4 regions of the Streptomyces crystallinus genome follow, and region 4 is predicted to be linked to each of the others. Evidence: riboswitches for the same ligand, from Rfam matches in the RefSeq annotation. Region 4 holds a riboswitch; each other region holds the start of a gene.
What was found. A riboswitch is a leader RNA that binds a small molecule or an ion and turns the genes downstream of it on or off. The one in region 4 is predicted to bind cobalamin.

Region 1 (5,862 bases), on a different contig from region 4:
GATGCGGCCGCGCATCCCGGAGCGCGCGGCGGCGTGCAGCGCCATGGTGGCGCCGGTGGACCAGCCGTGCAGGATGACGCGCCGGGCGCCGGAGCGGACGGCGTAGCGGACCGCGGCGTCGAGGTCGCGCCACTCCGAGTCGCCGAGGTGGCCGAGCCCGTCCGGGGAGCGGGGTGCGCCCTCGTCGCCCCGGTAGGCGAGGTCGAGCACCGTCATCTGCCGGCGGTGCAGGAAGCCCATGACGTTGAGCGGGTGCTCGCGGGTGGTGCCCAGGCCGTGCACGGTGATCACCCAGGTGTCCCGTACGCCCTTGACCAGCCAGGCGGGCAGCACCCCGAGCTCCGCGGGGATCTCGACGTCCTCGTGGTCGAGGCCGAGCGCCCCGGCCGGGGTGCCGTGGTGGAGCTGCGGGGTGAGCCGGACCCGGTCGCCCGGCTGCGGGCTCCCCCGGGTGACCCGCTCCAGCCGGCGCACCACGGTGTCCGCGGCGTGCGGCACGTCGACGACGTCGCCGACCACCGCGTGGACGCCGGAGCCCTCGATCCCGTACGTGCCGGGGCGCAGCGAGGCCAGACAGCGGGTCAGGGAGATCCGTCCGGGGGCCGTGGCGTGCACGGTGAGCTCGGGGTCGGTGGGCAGCGGGCGGCCCGGCGGTGCCTTCAGGGCCGCGTCGCTCGCGTACCGTCCGGCGGCCACCGCTGCCGCGCCGACGCCGATGAGTGTGGTGACGGCCGCTGCCGTCGCTGTAGCCGGGCGCACCGTTCCAGTGTCGGCAGTACGCGGCGACACGGCCAGTGGGCGGGGCCTACCGGGGGCCGGTTGCCCGGCGCGCGGGGCCGGAGGGTCCGAAGAGCGGCTCTCAAACCTGCCCGTATCCCCGGAACTGTTCGGCGGCCCGGTCGAGGTCGGCGGCGGAGAGCAGGGAGGGGGTGCGGCCGGGCACCGAGGAGGCGGCCAGCCAGAGGCGGCACATCCACTCCAGCTGGGCGGTGCGGTCGTAGGCCTGGGAGAGCGTGGCCCCGTAGGTGACCGCTCCGTGGTTCTGGAGGAGGCAGCCGGTGCGGCCGTCGAGGGCGCGCAGCATGTTCCGCGCCAGTTCCTCGGTCCCGTACAGGGCGTAGGGCGCCACCTGGACCGGACCACCGAGCTCGGCGGCCATGTAGTGGACCGGCGGCAGCTCGCTGACCAAGGTGGAGACGGCCGTGGCGTGCACGGCGTGGGTGTGCACGACGGCCCGCGCGTCGGTGTCCCTGTATACGGCCAGGTGCATCGGCAGCTCACTGGTGGGCCGCAGGGTGCCGGTCACCTGGCGGCCGGTGAGGTCCACGGCGACGGTGTCGCCGGGGCCGAGGCGGTCGTAGGCGACCCCGGAGGGGGTCACGAGGACCAGGTCGCCGACGCGTACCGAGACATTGCCCGAGGTGCCGACGACCAGGCCTTCGTCGGCGGTGCGGCGGGCGGTGGCGGTCAGCTCGGCCCAGGCCGCGGCGATCGCTGCGGAGTCCATCGGCTCTCCCATGGGGTGATCCTCGCAGGCTCCGCGGCGCGGGTGGAGGCGTGAGCGGAATCTCTTCAATGGGGCCGATGACCGGTTCGTATGGCTTTGATACGCCTTGATCGAACCGGAAACCGGTCAGATACACCGCGAGGCCCGACCCAGTTCACCTTCCGTTCATCCAGGTTGCTTACGTTCGTCCAACCACTGACGTCGAACGATTGCCTGGGTAAATGGAACACATCACGCTGCTGCTCGCCATTGTGGTCGTGACAGCTCTAGTGTTCGATTTCACGAACGGTTTCCATGACACCGCCAACGCGATGGCCACCACCATCTCGACCGGCGCCCTGAAGCCCAAAGCCGCGGTCGCCATGTCCGCCGCACTCAACCTGGTCGGCGCGTTCCTGTCGGTGGAGGTCGCCAAGACGATCTCCGGCGGGATCATCAACGAGAAGGGCCTCAGAACAGAGGTCATCTTCGCGGCGCTCGTCGGCGCCATCCTCTGGAACCTGGTGACCTGGCTGCTCGGCCTGCCGTCCAGCTCGTCCCACGCCCTGTTCGGCGGTCTGATCGGCGCGGCCGTGATGTCGGCCGGCTGGTCCTCGGTCAACGGCTCGACCGTCGTCACCAAGGTGCTGCTGCCCGCCGTCGCCGCCCCGATCGTCGCGGGCGTCGCCTCGATGCTGGCCACGCGGCTGACGTACCGGATCAACCGCGGCACCGACGAGAAGGCCACCGCCAAGGGCTACCGGGCCGGGCAGATCGCCTCCGCCGGTCTCGTCTCGCTCGCCCACGGCACCAACGACGCGCAGAAGACCATGGGCATCATCACGCTCGCCCTGGTCACCGGCGGTGTGCTGCACCCGGGCGCCAACCCCCCGATGTGGGTCATCGTCTCGGCCGGCCTGGCCATCGCCATGGGCACGTACCTCGGCGGCTGGCGCATCATCCGCACCATGGGCAAGGGCCTGACCGAACTGGCTCCGCCGCAGGGCTTCGCCGCCCAGTCCGGCGCCGCGACCGTCATCCTGGCCTCCTCGCACCTCGGCTTCTCGCTCTCCACCACCCAGGTCTGCTCCGGCTCCGTCATGGGCGCCGGCCTCGGCCGCAAGGGCGGTGTGGTCCGCTGGTCCACCGCGACCCGGATGTTCGTCGCCTGGGGTCTGACCCTGCCCGCCGCGGGTCTGGTCGGCGCCGGCGCCGAGTTCCTCACCGGCCAGGGCACCTGGGGCATCGTCCTGGTGGCGGTCCTGCTGGTCGCGGGCTCCGGCTTCATCTGGAAGCTGTCGCGCCGCTCGCCGGTCGACCACAACGACGTCACCGCCGCCCCGGCCGCGAGCGAGCTCCCGGCCGAGCCCGCGGGTGTCGTCACCACCGCGATCGCCGCCGTCACCCCGCCCCCGACCGTCGCCGCCGTGGCCGCCGACCTGACGGCCACCATCCCGGCCCCGGCCCCGGTGGCCCCCGCCGACCCGGCCCGCCCGGCTGCCGTCTGACCCGGCCGCGCACTCCGAAGGAATCGTCATGCACATCGACTGGCAAGCTCTCGGCACCGTCTTCGGTGTCAGCCTCATCGTCACCGTCGGCCTGGTGGGCCTGTTCACCGTCGGGATCGTCGGCCTCAGCAAGCAGCAGTCGGCCGCGGCCGGCAAGGGCAACGTCATGGTGGCCCGCACCACCGCCTACCTCTGCTTCGCGCTCTGCGCGGCGGCCGTCGCGTACGGCATCAACCTGATCGTCGCCAAGTAGTCCGGCCACCCGGCCGCACGCGCTCCCGAACCGCCCCCCGGCCCTGCCGGGGGGCGGTTCGCTGTGTGCCTGCGCACACTCTCCCGTCGCAGGTCAGCAGCGAGTTGACGGGCGTTCGCGGGCGTGGTGGACTGCCCGAGCCATTACGGCGGCAGAAGAGGAAGCCGGTGCGAATCCGGCGCGGTCCCGCCACTGTCATCGGGGAATCATCCCCGTGAGCCAGGAACTCTCACCGCCGGTCGACGTCGTACCAGGGCGCGGACACCCTGAGTGAGGACATACCGCCATGCGCGCCTGCCTGTTGCCGGCACCCCCCGGACGTACCGGAGCTCCCCTCGGCGTTGCGGCGGGCTGATCCCATGCGTGCCGATCGCACTTTCGCGTACGGCGCCACCGCCGGTCTCCTCGGCGACCTGCTCCTCGGCGACCCCCGCCGCGGACACCCGGTCGCCGCGTTCGGCCGTGCCGCGGCGGCCGTGGAGCGCGCGCTGTGGCGTGACCACCGGGGCTGGGGCGCGCTGCACACCGCCGTGTGCGCCGGAGGCGCCGCGGGCGCCGCGCTGCTCGCCACCCGTGCCGTACGCCACCGCCCCGCCGCCTCCGTCGCGCTGACCGCCGCCGCCACCTGGGCCGTGGTGGGCGGCACTTCGCTGGGCCGGGAGGCCCGGGCGATCGGCGCGGCCCTGGAAGCCGGGGACGTCGAGGCGGCCCGGGCGCGGCTGCCGCACCTGTGCGGGCGCGACCCGCAGGCCCTGGACGCGCCCGGCATCGCGCGCGCGGTCGTCGAGTCCGTCGCCGAGAACACCTCGGACGCCGTGGTGGGCGCGCTGGTGTGGGGAGCGCTCGCGGGGGTGCCGGGGCTGGTCGGCTTCCGGGCGGTCAACACGCTGGACGCGATGGTGGGTCACCGCTCGCCGCGCCATCTGCGGTACGGGTGGGCCTCGGCGCGCCTCGACGACGTGGCGGGCTGGCCGGGCGCCCGGCTCACCGCCGCGCTCGCGGTGGCCGCCGGGGGCTCGCCGCGCGCCGCCACGCGCGCGTGGCGCGAGGACGCGGACAGGCACCCGAGCCCCAACGCCGGTCCGGTGGAGGCGTCGTTCGCGGGGGCGCTCGGCGTACGGCTCGGCGGCACCCTCTCCTACGGCGGCCGTGTCGAGCACCGGCCGGTGCTGAACGGGGGCGGCCGGGCGGTGGAGGTCGCGGACATCGAGCGGGCGGTGCGGCTGTCGCGCCGGGTGGGCTGGCTCGCGCTGGGCGTGGCCATCGCGGTGAGGAAGGTACGGACATGAGTGGCGGACTGCTGGTCGCGGGCACCACGTCGGACGCCGGCAAGAGCGTCGTCACCGCCGGGATCTGCCGGTGGCTGGTGCGCCGGGGCGTGAAGGTCGCCCCCTTCAAGGGACAGAACATGTCCCTCAACTCCTTCGTCACCCGCGAGGGCGCGGAGATCGGGCGCGCGCAGGCGATGCAGGCGCAGGCGGCGCGCGTCGAGCCGTCCGCGCTGATGAACCCCGTGCTGCTCAAGCCGGGGAGCGACCGGTCGAGCCAGGTCGTACTCATGGGCAAGCCGGTGGGTGAACTGAGCGCCAGCGGCTACCACGGCGGACGCCAGGAAGCGCTTCTGGGCACCGTCGTGGACTGCCTGGAGCGGCTGCGGGGCACATATGACGCCGTGATCTGCGAGGGGGCGGGCAGTCCGGCCGAGATCAACCTGCGGCGCACCGACATCGTCAACATGGGCATCGCGCGCGCCGCGAGGCTCCCGGTGGTGGTGGTCGGCGACATCGACCGGGGCGGGGTGTTCGCCTCGTTCTTCGGTACGACGGCGCTGCTGAGCCCCGAGGACCAGACCCTGGTCGCCGGGTACATCGTCAACAAGTTCCGCGGCGACGTCTCGCTGCTCGAACCCGGCATCGACATGCTGCGCGGGCTCACCGGGCGCCACACGTACGGGATCCTGCCGTTCGCGCACGGGCTCGGCATCGACGAGGAGGACGGCCTGCGGGTGTCCCTGCGCGGCGCCGTGCGCGAGTCGGTGGTGGCGCCGCCGGTGGGCGAGGACGTGCTGCGGGTCGCGGTCTGCGCGATCCCGCTGATGTCCAACTTCACCGACGTGGACGCCCTCGCCGCCGAACCGGGCGTGGTCGTGCGGTTCGTGGACCGGCCCGAGGAGCTGGCCGACGCGGATCTGGTCGTCGTGCCGGGAACCCGGGGCACGGTCCGGGCGTTGGAATGGCTGAGGGAACGGGGGCTGGCGCGGGAGCTGGCGCGCAGGGCGGCCGAGGGGCGTCCGGTGCTGGGGATCTGCGGCGGGTTCCAGGTGCTCGGCGAGCACATCGAGGACGAGGTCGAGTCACGGGCGGGTTCCGTGACGGGTCTCGGACTGCTGCCCGTACGGGTGCGGTTCGCGGCCGAGAAGACACTTGCACGGCCGACCGGTGAGGCGCTGGGCGAGCGCGTGGAGGGATACGAGATCCACCACGGCGTCGCCGACGTGCTGGGCGGGGAAGCCTTCTTGGACGGATGCCGGGTCGGTGCGGTCTGGGGGACGCACTGGCACGGGTCACTTGAGAGCGACGGATTCAGGCGACGGTTCCTGGAGCTGGTGGCGAGCG
Region 2 (5,862 bases), on a different contig from region 4:
TCGGCACGCCGAGGTATTCGGCCTGTGCTCCTTGTCGCCGGGAGGGGCGAGGAGCACGATGGAGAGCGGAGGCAGGGCGTCCACATGGGTCGGAGGTCACTGTCCGTACCACTGTCGGAGTCGTACGTGATCACGGCTCTCCTGGGCCGCGCCCACCCTCGTGGCCACCGCGAAGATCCAGACGGCGGTGACTGGCCGAGCGCGTGGGGGCCGGCCGTGTTCCCGCTGGGCACGCTGTCGGCGGACGACGGCGCTATCGATGGAGAAGAAGGTCCGCCATACGACAACCGTCGGCGTTGGTGTGCGGCACCTCTTGTCAGTGCGCCGGGCCGGCCAACGAGCGGAGGACTCGATGTCCGTCACCGTCGTGGTCATCATCATTGTCGCCGCCGTGCTGGTGCTCGCCGCGTGCGCGGTGGCAGCGCGCGTGGTCATGGTGCGCCGTCGCCGCGAGCTCCAGGAGCGGTTCGGCCCCGAGTACGAGCGCACTGTGGAGGCGCGGGACAGCCGTCGGGCCGGCGAGCAGGAGCTGCGTGAGCGCGAGGAGCGCCACGATGCGCTGGACATCAAGCCGCTGCCGGCTGCTGTCCGCGACCGCTACTCCCTGGACTGGGCCCGCGTGCAGGAACAGTTCGTCGACCGGCCCGACGACGCCGTACACGACGCCGACCGGCTGGTGACGACGCTCATGGGCGAGCGCGGCTACCCGACAGAAGGGTACGAGCAGCAGCTCAAGGACCTGTCCGTCGAGCACGGGAGAACCCTGGAGCACTACCGCGCCGCGCATGACGTCAACGAGCGCAGCAGCCGTCACGAGGCGACCACGGAGGAGCTGCGCGGCGCGATGGTGCACTACCGCGCGCTGTTCGAGGAACTGCTGCACAACGGAGACCGGCCGGGCAGGGGCGCGGAATGAGCTCGCGGCCGACGGTAGGGTGCGCCGCAGGGGCAGCGCCTTCGATCCAGCGGACACCCGCCATGACGCGTGACGGACCGACCGCGTGATCGACAGACAGAGGGATTGATGTACACAGGGATGGATGTGTAGAGATGGGCAGCACGGAGACACCCCGACCCGATGACAGCGGCGCTCTGTCCACGGAGGACCTCGCCGGCACCGGGCGGCAGGACATCGAGAGCGAGAGCAGCGAGGCTTCAGAGCTCGCCGACACCCCGCCGGCGTATCCCGGAGAAGCCACCGCCGACCTGGGGGACCGACAGGACGACGCCGGGCGGGCCCCCTCCGACGGAGGCGGGGACTCGGCACCGCCGGAGGAGAACGAACCCCTGCTGGGAGCGGAACAGGAGGAGTTCCGTGCCAGGTGGCAGCAGATCCAGAGCCAGTTCGTCGACGACCCCAGGGACTCCGTCAACGCGGCCGACCAGTTGGTCGCCGAGACGATGCAGGCACTGGCCACCACCTTCTCGGCACACAAGCGCGACCTCGAGAGCCAGTGGCACCGCGGCGAGGAGGTGGCGACCGAGGACCTTCGCGTGGCACTTCAGCAGTACCGCTCGTTCTTCAACCGACTGCTCAGCACGTGACCCCGGGGCGGGGGAGGGCCAGGTCCGTCCGGTGAAGGACGTGTCTATGACTCCAGTAGACCGGGAACGGGCCGTGGCCGGCCCTCGCTGTCGATGGCCACGAAGCTCAGGCGGGCGGTGGCCACTTCGGTGGGGGGAGTGGTGGTGGCGTTCCAGCGCTCGGCGGTGACGCGTACGGCCACCGTCATCGAGGTCCGGCCGGCGCGTTCGAGGAGGGCGTGGACGGTCAGGAGGTCCCCGGCGCGGGCGGGGGCGAGGAACGTCATGCGGTCCACGGAGACCGTCACGGCCGGCCCGTCGGCGTGGCGGCCCGCCGAGGCCGCCGCCGCGTCGTCGATCAGCTTCATGACGACGCCGCCGTGAATGGTGCCGTAGAGGTTGGTGTCGTGCTCGCTCATGATGTGGGCGAGGGTCACCCGGGAGTCGGCCGGCGCCTTGTGGGCGCGGGGGCCTGCGGTGATGTCCGCGGTCACGGAACTCTCCTTCGCGAGTCGTGGATCGACCCGGCGGCGTACCGCGGACGCGAGGGAGGGCGGGCTCGGTAGGTGCCCGCTGCCGCCGGCCCGCCCACGAGGCCACCGATTCTCCGCACGCGCTCGTCGCGCACGGGCAGCGGCAGGTCTTCGGACTCACGGGCACGCCACCGTACGAACGACATGTACGAGGCATCTACTGGCCGTCGCTTCCCAGGACCGTTGTCGGTCCCAGTGCGTATGACGGCGGTCGTTCCCGCTCACCGCTGCGGGGCAGTCCCGGATTCCCACCGGGTTCCCTCTTACGACGCATCCCGCCTGGCGGGCGGGGCGAACCAGCTGCGCTCTCAGCCTAGGTCACGGCCCCGGGCGTTTCGGCGGCCCGGCCGGATGGCGTACGTCTCACATCACGGGCCGGAAGAGCCGTGCGGTGCGCCTGCCCCGTATCTTATTGCACATAGGTTGCAAGAACGATTGATATGCGAAAGAGGCTGACGTGGGCGCTCCGGTGGTGCTGGGCATCGAGTCGTCGTGCGACGAGACCGGGGCCGGGATCGTGTCCGGCGGGCGGCTGCTCGCGCACGTCGTGGCGTCGAGCATGGACGAGCACGCGCGGTTCGGCGGGGTCGTGCCGGAGATCGCCGCCCGTGCGCACCTCCAGGCGTTCAATCCCGTGGTCCAGGAGGCCCTCGACCAGGCGGGGTTGCGGCTGCGCGACATCGACGCCGTCGCCGTCACCACCGGCCCCGGCCTCTCCGGCGCCCTCCAAGTCGGTCTCGCCGGAGCGAAGACGCTCGCGTACGCCGCCGGTGTGCCGCTGTACGGGGTGCACCACCTGGCCGGGCACGTGGCGGCGGACACGCTGGAGCACGGGCCGCTGCCGAATCCGTGCATGGTGCTGATCGTGTCGGGCGGGCACACCTCGCTGCTGCTGGTGCGGGACCTCGTACGCGACCCGATCCTGCACCTCGGCGACACCGTCGACGACGCGGCGGGGGAGTGCTTCGACAAGGTGGCCCGGGTGTTCGGGCTGCCGTATCCGGGCGGGCCCGCCATCGACCGGGCCGCCCGTGAGGGCGACCCGTGCGCGGTGGCCTTCCCGCGCCCGCTGACCGGCCCACGCGACGATCCGTACGCCTTCTCCTTCTCCGGCTTGAAGACCGCCGCCGCACGCTGGGCCGAACGCCACCGGCAGTCCGGCGAGGAGATCCCGCTGGCCGACGGCGCCGCCTCCCTCCAGGAGGCCGTCGCCGACGTGCTGACCCGCAAGGCGCTGGCCGCCTGCCGGGAGTACGACGTGCGCACCCTCGTGGTCGTGGGCGGGGTGGCCGCCAACTCGCGGGTGCGGGCGCTCGCGGAGGAGCGTTGTGCGATCGCGGGTGTGGAACTGCGGGTGCCGCCGCTGACGCTGTGCACCGACAACGGGGCGATGATCGCGGCCGTGGGCGACCTGCTGGTACGGGCCGACGCCGCCCCGGCTCAGCTGGACATCTCCATCGACCCGTCCGCCCCGCTGGAGTACGCCTTTCTGCACCCGCTCGCCCGCCCCGCCGCGAGCGCCGCATGAGAGGGCTGGTCATACGCCCGGTCGCGGGTACGGAACTGCTCTCACGCGGCGCGGACATACGACGGGTGTACGCCGATGCCTTCAGCCGACACCCATGGAACGAGGACGCCACCGTCGCGGACACCTATATACGGCGGTTGGCCGACGATGTCACGCGCCCGGGCTTCGTGGCGGCCCTGGCCTTCGACGCGGAGACGGTCGTCGGTATGGCCACCGCCTGGACGACCTCCGCCCCCTTCCCGTCCGGCCGTTGCTACCCGCAGGCCGCTGCCGCCCTGGGCGCGGAGCGCACGGCGGACTGGCTGTGCGGCGGTCGGGAGGTCGACGAGCTCGCCGTGGCCGGTGCGGCGCGCGGCCGTGGCGTCGGCGCGGCCCTCCTGCACGCGGTGACCGGCGACGCACCCGACGGCCGCTGCTGGCTGCTCACCTCGGTCCGTGCCCCCGACGTCGTCCGCTTCTACCGGCGCCTGGGCTGGGCCCAGGCCACCCACCCAGCACCTGAGGGGAACGGAATCGCGGTCTTCCTCGGGCCGGCGCATCCGGCCCGTCCGGCCGTCGTGGGCACGGACTGAACGAGGCGAGGATCCTTGGTGCGTACGGTCGGTATCTGCGGCCGGCCCGGATGCCTGCGCCGCACCCTTCGCCTGTGCACGGCTGTGGCCGCCCGTGGTTCGGGTGGCCACAGCCGTGGCGACGCGGCGGCTAGATGGTATCGGCGAAGCGCTTGAAGGCCGCCTGCGTGTTGGGGCCCGGGTCCCCGTCGATCTTGTCGGTGTAGCCGTAGTTACGCAGGAGCCGCTGGAGGGCCATCACGGTGTTGGGGCCGGGGTCGCCGTCAATCTTGTCCGTGTAGCCCCAGTGGGTCTTGAGGCACCTCTGGAAAGCCTTCCAGCTGTTGATGCCGAGCTGGCCGTCGATGCCGTCGTTGTAGCCCCAGTAGGTGTGCAGCCAGCGCTGGACGTTCTTCGCCTGCGCGGAGCTGAGGCCGAAGTTGTGCACCGCGAGGATCTGCGCCGACGCAGTGGTGACCGGCACGGCGCTCGGGTGTGCGGGCGCTGCCGCGCTCGCGCCCGCCAGGCCGGCGCCGGACAGTGTCACTGCGAGCGCCGTGCTGACGAACGCCTTCCTCATCCAGCCTTTGCGCATGTCTTTCCCCCTTTGGGTCATGGTCAGTGGCCCTTGTCTGCGACAGTCGCAGACTGGCGCGGCAACGAGTGTGCCGCAGCAGGGTTGTCGCAGGTCAGCTGTGTGCGTCTGGGCGCACACTCCCAGGTGGGCGACGCACATGTGACACACGTCGAGGGGATGCGCAGGGCCCACAGCCCACCGGGTGTGTAGGGATGTCAGTCCAGGCAGAACTCGTTGCCCTCCGGGTCGGTCATCACGAGGAAGCCGGCACTCAGCGGGGGAGCGGGCTCGTGGCGGCGTACCCGCGTCGCTCCCAGCGCGACGAGCCGGTCGCACTCGGTCTCCAGCGCCGCCATCCGCTCGTCTCCCTTCAGCCCGGGAGCCGCGCGGATGTCGAGATGGACGCGGTTCTTGGCGACCTTGTCCTCCGGCACCTGCTGGAAGAAGACGCGCGGGCCGTGCCCGTCAGGGTCCTCGATGGCCGATCTCGTGTTGCGCTCCTCCTGCGGTACGCCGATCCGTGCGAGGAATCCGTCCCAGGCGGCCAGCGGGTCGGCACCCTCGGGCAGGTCGACTCCGGGCGGACCGGGGTGCACATATCCCAGTGCGTCACGCCAGAAGGACGACAGCGCCCGCGGGTCGTGCGCGTCGAAGGTGACCTGGATGTGGCGGCTCATCGGGGTACTCCGTTCATAGCGGGCTTCGTACGCGGGCAGCGGCTGCCCGGCACAACTACTACACAGTCACCGTGTGTATCTGGTTGGATACTGATGTGGGCGTCGTGGATGTGCTCACTCCGGATCCAGAGAGGTCATTGATGTCAGCGACAGCGGGTCACGCAGAGACGAACCTGGCGGTCAGGCTCGGCTTCCAGCCCGACATGGTGGTCCAGGAGATCGGGTACGACGACGACGTCGACCAGGAGCTTCGTGAGGCCATCGAGCAGGCGACCGGTACGGAGCTGGTCGACGAAGAGTACGACGATGTCGCTGACGCGGTGGTCCTCTGGTTCCGCGAAGACGACGGAGACCTCACCGACGCGCTGGTCGACGCCCTCGCCTACATGGAGGAAGGCGGCTCGATCCTCCTGCTCACCCCGAAGAGCGGAAGGGACGGCTACGTCGAGCCGAGCGAGATCGGCGAGGCGTC
Region 3 (5,862 bases), on a different contig from region 4:
CCACGGGTCTGGAGGAACAGCAGGGTCGCCACCAGTCGATCGGCTCTCATACCGATCATTCTCTTTCTCAAACTGGCCAGGAGATGGCCAGTTTGGCTTTCAGGATGAGTGCAGATCGAACACGGCGGAGCGACATCGCCCCGCGTACGCCATCGCCACACAGGCGCAGGGAGAAATCATGATCGTGGTGACCGGAGCAACCGGGAACGTCGGACGGCATCTCGTACGGGAGCTCGCCTCGGCGGGCGAGCGGGTGACGGCGGTCTCCCGTCGACTGCCGGGCCAGCTGTCGGCAGGTGAGCAACCAGCAGGTGAGCGGCCCGGCAACGTGGAGTTCCAGCAGGCCGATCCGGCCCGGCCCGAGACCCTCAAGCGCTCGTTCGACGGCGCCGACGCGCTGTATCTGCTTGTCGCGGGCGACGGCGAGGGTCTCGACCCGTACGCCATCCTCGACACGGCGCGGGCCGCCGGAATCCGGCGGGTGGTCCTCCAGTCCTCGCAGGCCACCGCGACGCGCCCGCACTCCGTCGCACACGCCCCGCTGCGCTCCTTCGAGGAGGCCGTACGGGAGTCGGGCCTGGCGTGGACGGTGCTGCGGCCGAGCGGGTTCGCCTCCAACGCCTCTATGTGGGCGCCCTCGATCCGCGCCGAGCGGACGGTGACGGCACCCTTCGGCGACGTCGGCCTGCCGGTGGTCGACCCGGCCGACATCGCGGCGGTCGCCGCCGCTTGCCTGCGCGACGGGAGTCACGCGGGCCGGACGTACGAACTCACCGGACCCGCGCCCGTCTCGCCGCGCAGGCAAGCGGCGGCGATCGGTGGGGCGCTGGGGCTGCCGGTGCGGTTCGTCGAGCAGAGCCGGGCCGAGGCGCGGGAACTGCTGCTGCGCTTCATGCCGGAGCCGGTCGTCGAGAGCACGCTCGGCATCCTCGGCGAACCCACGCCCGAGGAGCGACGGGTGAGCGCGGACGTGGAGCGCGTCCTCGGCCGGGCACCACGGACGTTCGCCCAGTGGGCGGCGGACAACGTCGTCGCCTTCAGGTGACGTCCGAGGCGGACGCGGGTGCGGCGTCGGCGGGCCGGTCCTGTCCGGGCACTTCGGCGGCCGTGGCCACCCGTACCGCCCACCGCTGCTCGACCTTGGCGAACCGCCAGTACGCCAGGGCCGCGGCCCACACCGCGACGAACAGGCCGACGATGATGAAGCCGACGTTGTCCAGGTCGAGGCCCGCGACCCAGCCGGTGAACCCGTCCCGCAGATCGAGCTTGTCGTGCAACACGCCCACCAGCTCGATCGTCCCGATCAGGAAGGCCACGGCGATGGAGAGCCCGGTGATGGTCAGGTTGTAGAACACCTTGCGCACCGGGTTGGAGAAGGCCCACTGGTAGGCGAAGTTCATGAACGTGCCGTCGATGGTGTCGAACAGGCTCATCCCCGCCGCGAACAGCAGCGGCAGACACAGCACGGCGTACCAGGGCAGCCCGGCGGCCGCGCCCGATCCGGCCATCACCATCAGCGTGACCTCGGTGGCCGTGTCGAAGCCGAGCCCGAAGAGGAAGCCCAGCGGGTACATCTGGCCGGGCCGGGTGATCGACTTGGTGAAGCGGCCCAGGAGGCGGTTCATGAACCCCCGTGAGTCCAGGTGCTGTTCCAGCTCGGCCTCGTCGTACGTCCCGGCGCGCATGGCCCGGAAGACCCGCAGGATACCCACGAGCGCCAGCAGGTTGAGCGCGGCGATGAGATAGAGAAACGATCCGGAGACGGTCGTTCCGACGATGCCGAGGGTCTGGTGGGTCTGCGACTCGTCGTTCATCAGGGTGCCCGCGAGCTGTGCGCCCCCGGCGACCAGCGCCGCCATGGCGACGACGACGCTGGAGTGCCCGAGCGCGAACCAGAAGCCGACCGACACCGGCCGCTTGCCGTCGGCCATCAGCTTGCGGGTGGTGTTGTCGATCGCGGCGATGTGGTCGGCGTCGAAGGCGTGCCGCATGCCGAGGGTGTAGGCGGTGACGCCCAGCCCGAGGCCGAACGTCTTGGAGCCGACCTCGTAGTGCTGGGGCACCACGAGCAGGAAGAGGATGCCGAACGCCACGACGTGCAGGGCGGCGATCACCACCAGCAGCCAGGCGGTGCGGACGGTGTCCTCCCGCCGCCAGTGGAAGGCGGTGGGAGGGGTGGCGGCGGGCAGGGTCATTTCGTTCACGCTCCAGCACCTCGTGGATCATTACGCGAGATGCCGTGGCCGGTCTCCTGGCTTCCGGGTGTCGCACCGCCCCTGCCTTCCCAGCGGCCTCACGGCCACCAGTGGCACAACGGGGCGGGCTACCCGAAGCCGTTCATGGCCTGAACGTCATGGGGCCCGATCACAGTGGCGAGGGCCGCTCCGGTCTTGCACCGGTCTTCCCGAACACCACGGCTCGCCAACCGTAGGTGCGACCCGCCCCACCTGCAAGTCTGGCTGTGGGTGGGGGTATTGCAGATCACACTCCGGGGCAAGCGGAGGGATCTCGTCCACCGGTCGCGCCGAGCGCGGGCCCAGCTCGGACCGAGCGTCGGAGGGCTCCCGGGGGGCGGTGGCTCGCCCTCCGCGCCCGACACCGCTCTCACCCCGCCGTCGGCGCGGTGAACACCGGACGGCGGTCGATACGGGCACGCACGGCGTCCGAGCCGAAGTGGTAGTCGATGCGCCGGACCGCCTCGGCCCAGCTCCGCATGGTCCCCGCGTCGGAGAGCGCCTCGACCACGAACGGGTCGGTCCACCGTTCCACCGCACGCCGCCACAGCTCCGCCGGGGGCTCCTCCAGCAGATTGCCGACCGTGCCCTCGTAGATGAGCATCGCTCGCACCTGCCCGTCCGGCTCGATCTGCACCGACCGGAAGTCGAGCCCGCGCGCCACCTGTTCGGGATTCATCTGCAAGGAGAAGTTGGTCGACGTGCCGACCCTGACCGTGGCCGGTGCCAGCGCCTGGAGCCGTGCGCGCTGTTCCTCGCTGCCGAGCCGGGCGAGCTGTTCGTCCGAGAGCAGCTCGTGCTCGGCGTATCCGGTGCGGCTGCCGAGCCCCGACGGCACGGCGGCGCCGAAGTCGAGGGAGCTCAGATGCGGGAAGCGCGGCAGGATGTCCGTACAGAACTCCTCCAGCCGGTCGACGTTGCTCCGTACGACCGCGCAGTCGACCGCGAACGGGAGCGGGCGGTCGCCACGTTCGGCCCGCTCCCGTGCTCCGGCCTCCAGCAGCGCCAGCGCTCGCATCGCCCGCCCGAACGAACCCGCCCTGCCGCGGATCCGGTCGTGCACCTCGGGCGTGGGACCGTCGACGCTCACCACGACCCTGCCGCAGACGCGCGCCAGCTCCTCGGTCATCCACGGCTGGAAGTTCCAGCCGCCGGTGTACACGAGCACCGAGATACCTGCCCGCGTCAGGCGTTCCGCGACCTCGAACACCCCCTTGACCAGCAGTGGTTCTCCCCCGGCGAGGGTGACCTGGACCGGGCCCAGGGAGATCACGGCGTCGGCGATCCGCAGCATGTCGTCATGGCTCACCTGCCGTGAGGGGCGCCTGCCGGACTCCGAGTAGCAGTGGGTGCAGCGCAGCGGACAGGCGTAGGTGATGTCCCAGATGACGGACTGTGGGCCATCGGCAACCATGTTCGCGTGCTCCATCGCATGCTCCCGGTCTCCGCTCGCGGTCTCGGCACCGGAGCGCCCCCCGTGCGGTGGGTGGGGGGCGCTCCCGTCTCGCTCAGACTAGGAGCCGCCAACCGGCCCGCGGTATCCCCAACTCTGGGGATGGCGCGTACCGGTCGGGACCCCTGCGCCCGCGCCTCCGGCGGCCGCCGCGCTCTCAGCCCCGCAGGACCGTGGTCCGCAGCCGCGGGTCGGCGGCTATCTCCGCCTCCGTGAACCGCTCGGTGACCCAGCGCTTCTGGGAGAACAGGACGGTCTGGTCGGTGTAGTGGGGCGACGCGGGGTTGGCCGACTGCCCGTAGGTGAGGATCGTACGGGTACGGGGCCCCTGGGGCGTCAGCTCCGTCGCCATGATGAAGCTGGAGCCGGAGGCGTGGTCGTCCGGGGAGCTCGGGCGTGTGGCGCCGCCGCTGCCCGCCGTGGGCGTGGCGTTCACGACGTTGAAGCAGCCCTCCCCACCCGAGCAGCCGGGCAGCGGTATCCCCGCCCACCGCTGGAGAGCGCCGATCGGCGCGTCCAGAGGCAGTTTGCCGGCGGCCAGTTGGCGGACGGCGTCGGCAAGCGCGCCGCGCACCCTCGGTTCGTCCCCGTTGAGCCCGCGCGGGGTGGTGAGCGGCTGAGCCGGGTCGTACGCCACGCGCCACCAGGGGTACGGGCCGCCCACCCGGGTGCGGAACGCCTTCCACAGGACGGCTCCGCGGCTGTCCGGGTCGTCGCGCATGTCCCAGGCCGCGAGGACGTCACAGGCGGCGCGCACATCCACCTCGGTGCCGTCGGTGGCGGTCAGGACGGGGTGTGCGCGGCACATCGCGACCGCGTCGTCCCGGCCCAGCTCCGCCGTGTGGTTGCGGTTGCCGAGCATGCTCGCCTGGAGCGTGGGCAGGGTGAAGCCCGGCGCCCCGAGTCCGTCGCTGCCGTCGCGCCGGCCCGCGATCATCTGGAGCCCGAGCTGGGCGCGTGGGCCGATCGGCCCCCCGGCGTGGTACATCCGCGGGTACCCCGTGAGCGGCGCCTCGGGGTTGGTCAGCGCCGAGTCGTTGTTGGAGTTGGCCACGTAGTCGGTCCGGGTCAGCCGGGGCTGGTGGCCGGGGCCGAAGACGCCCGGGACGGCCGCGTCCGGGTCGCTGCCCCAGTCGCAGGCCGAGGTGGACCCGTCGAGCACCCCTGGCAGATCCTCGTCCGCGCCCGGCAGGGAGCACCGCTCCAGCTGGTCGTCGGTGACATGGGGCACGGCGGAGGAGTCGTTGAAGTACGCGGTGCCGTTGGAGTCCGTGGCGATCGTGTACGTCCAGGGGATGCCCTGGTAGGTCTGGTGCGCCTGGGTGAGTTCAGCCACAGACGTGGCCCTGCCGATCGCCAGCCACTCGTTCATCGAGCGCAGATTGTCGGCGTTGGCGTCCCTCAGCGCGTACGCCTCGGTGCGCGTCCAGCCGTCGGCGAGGACCGGGCCGTAGCGGGAGGTGTAGAGGGTGGCGGAGACCGTGGAGAGCTTGCCGTCGGCGCCGCGAACCGTGACCGGGACGGTCCGGCGGGCCATCGGGACCGCCTTGCCGTCGACGAGGTAGCTCGTCGGGTCCCCGGGAGCGAGGGTGAGGCGGTAGAGCGAGGAGTGGTCGGCGTAGCTCGTGGTGTGCGTCCAGGCGAGGGTGCGGGTGTGGCCGATCTCGACCAGCGGGGTGCCGTAGATACCGGCACCGGCGACGTCGATGACGCCCGGGATCGTCAACTGCACCTGGTAGAAGCGGTCGCCACCGATCCATGACAGGTGCGGGTTGGCCAGCAGCATGCCGTCGCGGCCGCGGGTGGCGTCACGGCCGAGCGCCCAGCCGTTGCTGCCGAGCTCACCGCGGCGGGGGCCGGCGCCGTTGGAGGGGCTCGTCGACGGTTTCGCGGAGGCCGGGGCCGGGCCGCCCGCCGTGGTGCCGCGCGCTGCCGTCGGCGCACGCAGCGGCTTCGTCGACTTGCCTACGGTCGGTGGGGTCGCGGTGGCGATGGCCTGCTGGAACGCCGCCGCTCCGGCGGCGCCGTCGACCTCGTAGACCAGGTTCCAGATGTCCATGGCGCTGATCGGGCCGACCCAGGGCTTGCCCTTGCAGGTGGGGTCGGGCAGTTGCGCGGTGCCGGTGTCGCGCAGATACCTGTTGTACCCGGCGGCGTACCCCTCGACCATCCGGC
Region 4 (5,862 bases):
CGTAGCCGGTCCAGCGGACCGTCATCGGCCGCGGCCGGGAGATGTCGCCGGCCAGGACCGGCGGGCGGACATAGCGCGTGCCGTAGGACTGGACCCAGCCGTACTGGGTGGCGAGGTAGCCGGTGAGCTGCTCGGCGAAGTACTGCACCATGTCGTTGCGTTCGGCCTCGCCGTGGACGAGGACGTCGATGCCCGCCTTCTCCTGGAAGGCGACGACCTCGCGGATCTCTGCCTTGATGCGCTCCTCGTAGCCGTCGGTGTCGACGCGTCCGGCCCGCAGGTCGGCGCGCGCGGTGCGCACCTCGGTGGTCTGCGGGAACGAGCCGATCGTGGTGGTGGGCAGCAGCGGGAGCCGCAGACGGGCGCGTTGGGCGGGGGCGCGTTCGCCGTACGGCTGGGAGCGGCGGCCGTCCGCCTCGGTGACCGTCGACGTACGCGCGCGTACCGCGGGGTCGTGGGTGAGGGCGGATCCGGCGCGCGAGGCCAGGTCGGCGCGGTTGGCGGCGAGTTCGGCGCCGATGGCTTCGGTACCGAGGGCGAGGCCGCGGGCCAGTGTCACGGTCTCGGCGGTCTTCTGATGGGCGAAGGCGAGCCAGCGGGCGATCTGCGGGTCGATGTCGCGTTCGGCCGTCGCGTCGAGCGGGACGTGCAGCAGCGAGCAGGAGGGCGCCACGTCCACCCGGTCGGCGAGTCCGAGGAGGGTGCCGAGGGTGGCGAGTGACTTCTCGTAGTCGTTGATCCAGATGTTGCGGCCGTCGACGACGCCCGCCACCAGCCGCTTGCCGGGCAGTCCGCCGACCGCCGCGAGGCCGTCCAGGTTGGCGGCGGCCGGTCCCGTGAAGTCGAGGCCGAGGCCTTCCACGGGTGCCTTGGCGAGGACGGGAAGGGCCTCGCCGAGGCGGTCGAAGTAGGAGGCGACCAGCAGCTTGGGGCGGTCGGTGAGGCTCCCGAGCACCCGGTAGGCGCGGGCTGCGGCCTCCAGCTCGGCGGGGTTGCGGTCCTGGACGAGGGCGGGCTCGTCGAGCTGCACCCACTGGGCGCCGGCCGCCCGCAGATCGGCGAGGACCTCGGCATAGACGGGCAGCAGGCGCTCCAGCAGGGTCAGCGGCTGGAAGTCGGCGTCGACGCCGGGTGCGGGCTTGGCCAGGAGGAGGTAGGTGACCGGGCCGACCAGGACGGGCCGGGCCGCGAGGCCGAGCGCCAGCGCCTCGGCGAGCTCACCGACCTGCTTGCCCGAGTCGGCGCTGAAGACGGTGTCCGGTCCGAGCTCGGGCACCAGGTAGTGGTAGTTGGTGTCGAACCACTTGGTCATCTCCAGGGGCGCCACGTCCTGGGTGCCGCGGGCCATGGCGAAGTAGCCGTCCAGCGGGTCGGTCTCGACGGCGGCGCGGTGCCGGTCGGGGACCGCCCCCACCATCACGCTGGTGTCGAGGACATGGTCGTAGTACGAGAAGTCGCCGGTGGGCACTTCGTCGACGCCCGCCTCGGCCAGCCGGCGCCAGGTGGCGCGGCGCAGGTCACGGGCGGTGTCGCGGAGGGCCTCGGCGCCGACACGGCCCCTCCAGTAGCCCTCGACGGCCTTCTTGAGCTCCCGGTCGGGGCCCTGGCGGGGGTAGCCGTACACGGTGGCCCGTGCTGCCGCGGCTGCGGACTTGCTGGTCACGAAACTCTCCTTCGCGAGAATGTCCCGAAATCGACCCCGGTAGGGTCATGGGCGCGAAGGGATGACAGACCGGGCGGCCCGCGCGGAGCAGTGCCCGCGTGCGAAACCGCCGCTCGTCCCGCCGACCCGCCCACGAGGTCACCAAGGTCTCCGCGCGCGATCTGTCGCGCGCGGGCAACGGGCAGGTCTTCGGACTCGCGGGCGCGTCTGCCGGTCTCCCGGCGGACACCTACTGGCCGTCGCTTCCCAGGACCGTTGTCGGTCCCAGTGCGTATGACGGCGGTCGTTCCCGCTCACCGCTGCGGGGCAGTCCCGGATTCCCACCGGGTTCCCTCTTACGACGCATCCCGCCTGGCGGACGGGGCGAACCAGCTGCACCCGCCACCCTAGCGAGTCCGGCCGCAAGGCCGGCGAAGTCATGGCCGAGAACGCGCGCCTCACAGGGCGCGGGCAGGCCCGGTGATGTCCGACATCGGAGGCGTGCCGCAGTCGCACACAGGTGCTCACAGCATCGGGGCGCGCTTAGTGTGGCCGACGTAACCACTCGTGATCGCCGCACGTGACATCGAAGTAACGGGCATTTCGTACGGTCGGAGCCCAAGGGCGCCCGGCCGAGACGAGAGGGGACACCCGTTGACCGCACAGGGCACGCGGGCCGCCACCGAACAGGTGCGCACGGTCTGCTCGTACTGCGGTGTGGGCTGCGGGATGGTCCTCGACATCACCGCCGGACCGGACGGCCGACGGACGGTGCTCAAGGCCTCCGGCGACAAGGCGCACCCCGCCAATGGGGGCCGGCTGTGCACCAAGGGGGCGACCACGGCCGACATGCTGGCGGCACCAGGACGCCTGGCCACCGCGCTGATACGGGGCGAACGGGGAGCGGAGCCCGTGCCGGCCGGAGTCGACGCGATGATCGCCGAGACGGCGGGCAGGCTGCGGGCCATCGTCGACGAGCACGGGCCGGACGCCGTGGCCCTCTATGTGTCCGGCCAGATGAGCCTGGAGGCGCAGTATCTGGCCAACAAGCTGACCAAGGGCTTCATCGGCACCAACCAGATCGAGTCCAACTCCCGGCTGTGCATGGCCAGTGCGGGCAGCGGCTACAAGCTGTCGCTCGGCGCGGACGGACCGCCCGGCTCGTACCAGGACTTCGAGAAGGCCGACGTCTTCCTTGTCATCGGCTCCAACATGGCCGACTGCCATCCCATCCTCTTCCTGAGGATGATGGAGCGCGTCAAAGCGGGGGCGAAGCTGATCGTCGTCGACCCGCGCCGCACCGCGACCGCCGCCAAGGCCGACCTGTTCCTCCAGATCAAGCCGGGTACGGACCTCGCGCTGCTCAACGGCCTGCTGCACCTCCTCAAGGAGGACGGGCACACCGACTCCGCCTTCATAGCCGAGCACACCGAGGGCTGGGAGGCGATGGACGAGTTCCTTGCCGACTACCCGCCCGCCTGTGTCTCCGAGACCACCGGGATCCCCGAGGACGACATCCGTACGGCGGCGCGGTGGATCGGCGCGGCCGGGGAGTGGATGAGCTGCTGGACCATGGGGCTCAACCAGTCCACCCATGGCACCTGGAACACCAACGCCCTGGTCAACCTGCATCTGGCGACCGGTGCGATATGCCGCCCCGGCAGCGGCCCGTTCTCGCTCACCGGCCAGCCGAACGCGATGGGCGGCCGGGAGATGGGCTATATGGGCCCGGGGCTGCCCGGACAGCGCTCGGTGCTCGTGGACGAGGAGCGGGCCTTCACCGAGGAGCTGTGGGGGCTGGAGCCGGGCACGCTGCGCACGGACGGGGCCGGGCTCGGCGCCGTCGAGTTGTTCCGGCGGATGGCCGACGGCGCCATCAAGGCGTGCTGGGTGATCTGCACCAACCCGGTCGCCTCCGTCGCCAACCGCCGCACCGTCGTCGAAGGCCTGAAGGCGGCCGAGTTCGTCGTCGTCCAGGACGTGTTCGCCGACACCGAGACCACCGCGTACGCGGACGTGGTGCTGCCGGGCGCCCTGTGGACGGAGGCCGAGGGCGTCCTCGTCAACAGCGAGCGCAACCTCACCCTCGCCCGCCAGGCCGTCGACGCGCCCGGCGAGGCGCTGCCCGACTGGCAGATCATCGCGCGCGTGGCGTGCGCCATGGGGTACGAGGAGGCGTTCAGCTACGCCGGCCCCGAGGACGTCTTCGAGGAGATCAAGCGCGCCTGGAACCCCAAGACCGGCTACGACCTGCGCGGAGTGACGTACGAGCGGCTGCGCGCCACACCGGTGCAGTGGCCCGCTTCCACGGCCGAGGGCCCCGACCGCAACCCCATCCGGTACGTGACCGAGGACGGCACGGGCCCGGTGTTCCCGACGGCGAGCGGGCGGGCCGTCTTCCACGCGCGCCCGCACCTGCCGGCCGCCGAGATGCCCGACGACGACTTCCCTTTCGTCCTCAACACCGGGCGCCTCCAGCACCAGTGGCACACGCTCACCAAGACGGGGAAGGTGGCCAAGCTCAACAAGCTCAACCCGACGCCGTTCGTGGAACTGCATCCCGAGGACGCCGAACGCCTGGGCATCGCCGAGGGCGACGGGGTGGAGATCGCCTCCCGGCGCGGCCGGGCGGTACTGCCCGCCGTGGTGACCGACCGGGTGCGCCCGGGGTGCTGCTTCGCGCCCTTCCACTGGAACGACCTGTTCGGCGAGAGCCTCAGCATCAACGCGGTGACCAGTGACGCCGTCGACCCGATCTCGCTCCAGCCCGAGTTCAAGATGTGCGCGGTGTCGCTGACGAAGTCGGCGGCCGCGGTGGCGCGGGCCGTGATGCCGGGGACGGCGGCGGCCTCCGCGATGGCATCCCCTGACCGCTCGGCCGACGCAGGGCGAGCAGCGCAAGCGCTCGTCTCGGGTGGCGTGGCGGCGACCGCAGGCGCGAACGGCATTACGGGGGCGCCCGCCACAGGTACCGCGCTCCTCGATGCCCCCGCGCCCCTCCCGTATGGCGTCCCCGCTCAGCGCTCGGGCTCCGAGGCGCACCTGTCGGCGGGCCAAGGCAGCCCGCCGGCCGCCGTGTTCGGCCTCGGCACGCCTCCGCCGGTCCTCACCGAGCGCGAACGCCAGTACCTCGCCGGCTTCCTGGCCGGACTGGAGTCGGGTGCGCCCGGCATTCCGGTGCTGCCGCAGACCGCGCCCTTCAGCGAGGAGCACGCGCTGTGGGTGAACGGCGTGCTGGCCGGGATGTACTCCCGCACGAGCCCGCGGCCCGCCCCGGCCCCGGCCCCCACGCCCGCCGCGGCGCCCCCGGCCCCGCGGGGCCGTGACGTGCTGCTGCTGTGGGCCTCGCAGACCGGCAACGCCGAGCAGCTGGCCGCGGTGGGCGCGGAGCAGCTCGCCGCCGCCGGGCACCGGATCCGGCTCGTCGCCATGGACGACGCCGCCCCGGACACTCTGCCCACCGACGCGGAGATACTGCTGGTCACCAGCACCACCGGTGACGGCGAGGCACCCGACAACGGCGCCGCGTTCTGGGACGCGCTGGCCGACGCCGACGCCCCGCGCCTGGAAGGGCGCCGCTATGCGGTCCTGGCCTTCGGGGACTCGTCGTACGACGAGTTCTGCGGGCACGGCCGCCGCCTGGACCGGCGGCTGGCCGAGCTGGGCGCGGTACGGCTGCTGCCGCGCACCGACTGCGAACCGGACTTCGAGGGCCGGGCGCAGGAGTGGCTGGCCGGGGTGCTGGCCAAGCTGGAGGAGCTGGCGGATGCCGACGCCGCAGCGGCGGGCGGGGACGCGGGCCCGAACGGGGCTCTGTCAGTGGGCGGGGCCACGGCGGCAGGCCCGGCGGCCGGTCCGACGGCAGGACTCCCGGGTGACACGTCTTCGGGCGCCCCCGCCACGGACACCCCCGGGGCCCCCGGAAATCTCTCCGGCGAATTCGCGCCCGGGCGGGAACTCGCGGCGCGGGGCGTCCGTTCACCGGGTACAGCAACAACCTCGGTCCCCAACACCGCAACCATCCCTACGAGTTCCACGGCGACCCGACCCCAGGGCGTCACCGCCTCCACCGTGCCTCTCCCCAGCTCCCGGGCCGCCGCCATCACGGCCCGGCTGACGGGGAACTCGCTGCTCAGCCTCCCCGGGTCGAGCAAAGAGGTGCGGCGGTTCACCTTCGACACCCGCGCGAGCGACATCCCGCTCACCTACGCGGCCGGGGA

Region 1: it holds a riboswitch for cobalamin, as region 4 does, so the genes downstream of both, ABD236_RS15910 (cobalamin biosynthesis protein) here and metE (5-methyltetrahydropteroyltriglutamate--homocysteine S-methyltransferase) in region 4, are expected to answer to the same signal.
Region 2: it holds a riboswitch for cobalamin, as region 4 does, so the genes downstream of both, ABD236_RS11170 (acyl-CoA thioesterase) here and metE (5-methyltetrahydropteroyltriglutamate--homocysteine S-methyltransferase) in region 4, are expected to answer to the same signal.
Region 3: it holds a riboswitch for cobalamin, as region 4 does, so the genes downstream of both, nicT (Nickel transporter NicT) here and metE (5-methyltetrahydropteroyltriglutamate--homocysteine S-methyltransferase) in region 4, are expected to answer to the same signal.

Annotation. Positions count from the first base shown of each region.
Region 1 is NZ_BAAACA010000015.1:112,878-118,739, reverse strand. It holds gene ABD236_RS15930 (alpha/beta hydrolase) at 1-759, opposite strand, end outside; gene ABD236_RS15925 (class II aldolase/adducin family protein) at 860-1,519, opposite strand; gene ABD236_RS15920 (inorganic phosphate transporter) at 1,729-2,994, shown strand; gene ABD236_RS15915 (hypothetical protein) at 3,023-3,247, shown strand; cobalamin riboswitch at 3,358-3,496, shown strand; gene ABD236_RS15910 (cobalamin biosynthesis protein) at 3,607-4,536, shown strand; gene ABD236_RS15905 (cobyric acid synthase) at 4,533-5,862, shown strand, end outside.
Region 2 is NZ_BAAACA010000014.1:135,606-141,467, reverse strand. It holds gene ABD236_RS11180 (hypothetical protein) at 353-916, shown strand; gene ABD236_RS11175 (hypothetical protein) at 1,051-1,545, shown strand; gene ABD236_RS11170 (acyl-CoA thioesterase) at 1,590-2,018, opposite strand; cobalamin riboswitch at 2,144-2,373, opposite strand; gene tsaD (tRNA (adenosine(37)-N6)-threonylcarbamoyltransferase complex transferase subunit TsaD) at 2,527-3,585, shown strand; gene ABD236_RS11160 (GNAT family N-acetyltransferase) at 3,582-4,157, shown strand; gene ABD236_RS11155 (peptidoglycan-binding domain-containing protein) at 4,288-4,731, opposite strand; gene ABD236_RS11150 (VOC family protein) at 4,929-5,390, opposite strand; gene ABD236_RS11145 (DUF3052 domain-containing protein) at 5,531-5,862, shown strand, end outside.
Region 3 is NZ_BAAACA010000014.1:699,301-705,162, forward strand. It holds gene ABD236_RS13730 (helix-turn-helix transcriptional regulator) at 1-50, opposite strand, end outside; gene ABD236_RS13735 (NAD(P)H-binding protein) at 179-1,045, shown strand; gene nicT (Nickel transporter NicT) at 1,038-2,195, opposite strand; cobalamin riboswitch at 2,225-2,431, opposite strand; gene ABD236_RS13745 (radical SAM protein) at 2,605-3,648, opposite strand; gene ABD236_RS13750 (penicillin acylase family protein) at 3,845-5,862, opposite strand, start outside.
Region 4 is NZ_BAAACA010000001.1:198,887-204,748, reverse strand. It holds gene metE (5-methyltetrahydropteroyltriglutamate--homocysteine S-methyltransferase) at 1-1,663, opposite strand, end outside; cobalamin riboswitch at 1,827-2,051, opposite strand; gene ABD236_RS00840 (bifunctional nitrate reductase/sulfite reductase flavoprotein subunit alpha) at 2,297-5,862, shown strand, end outside.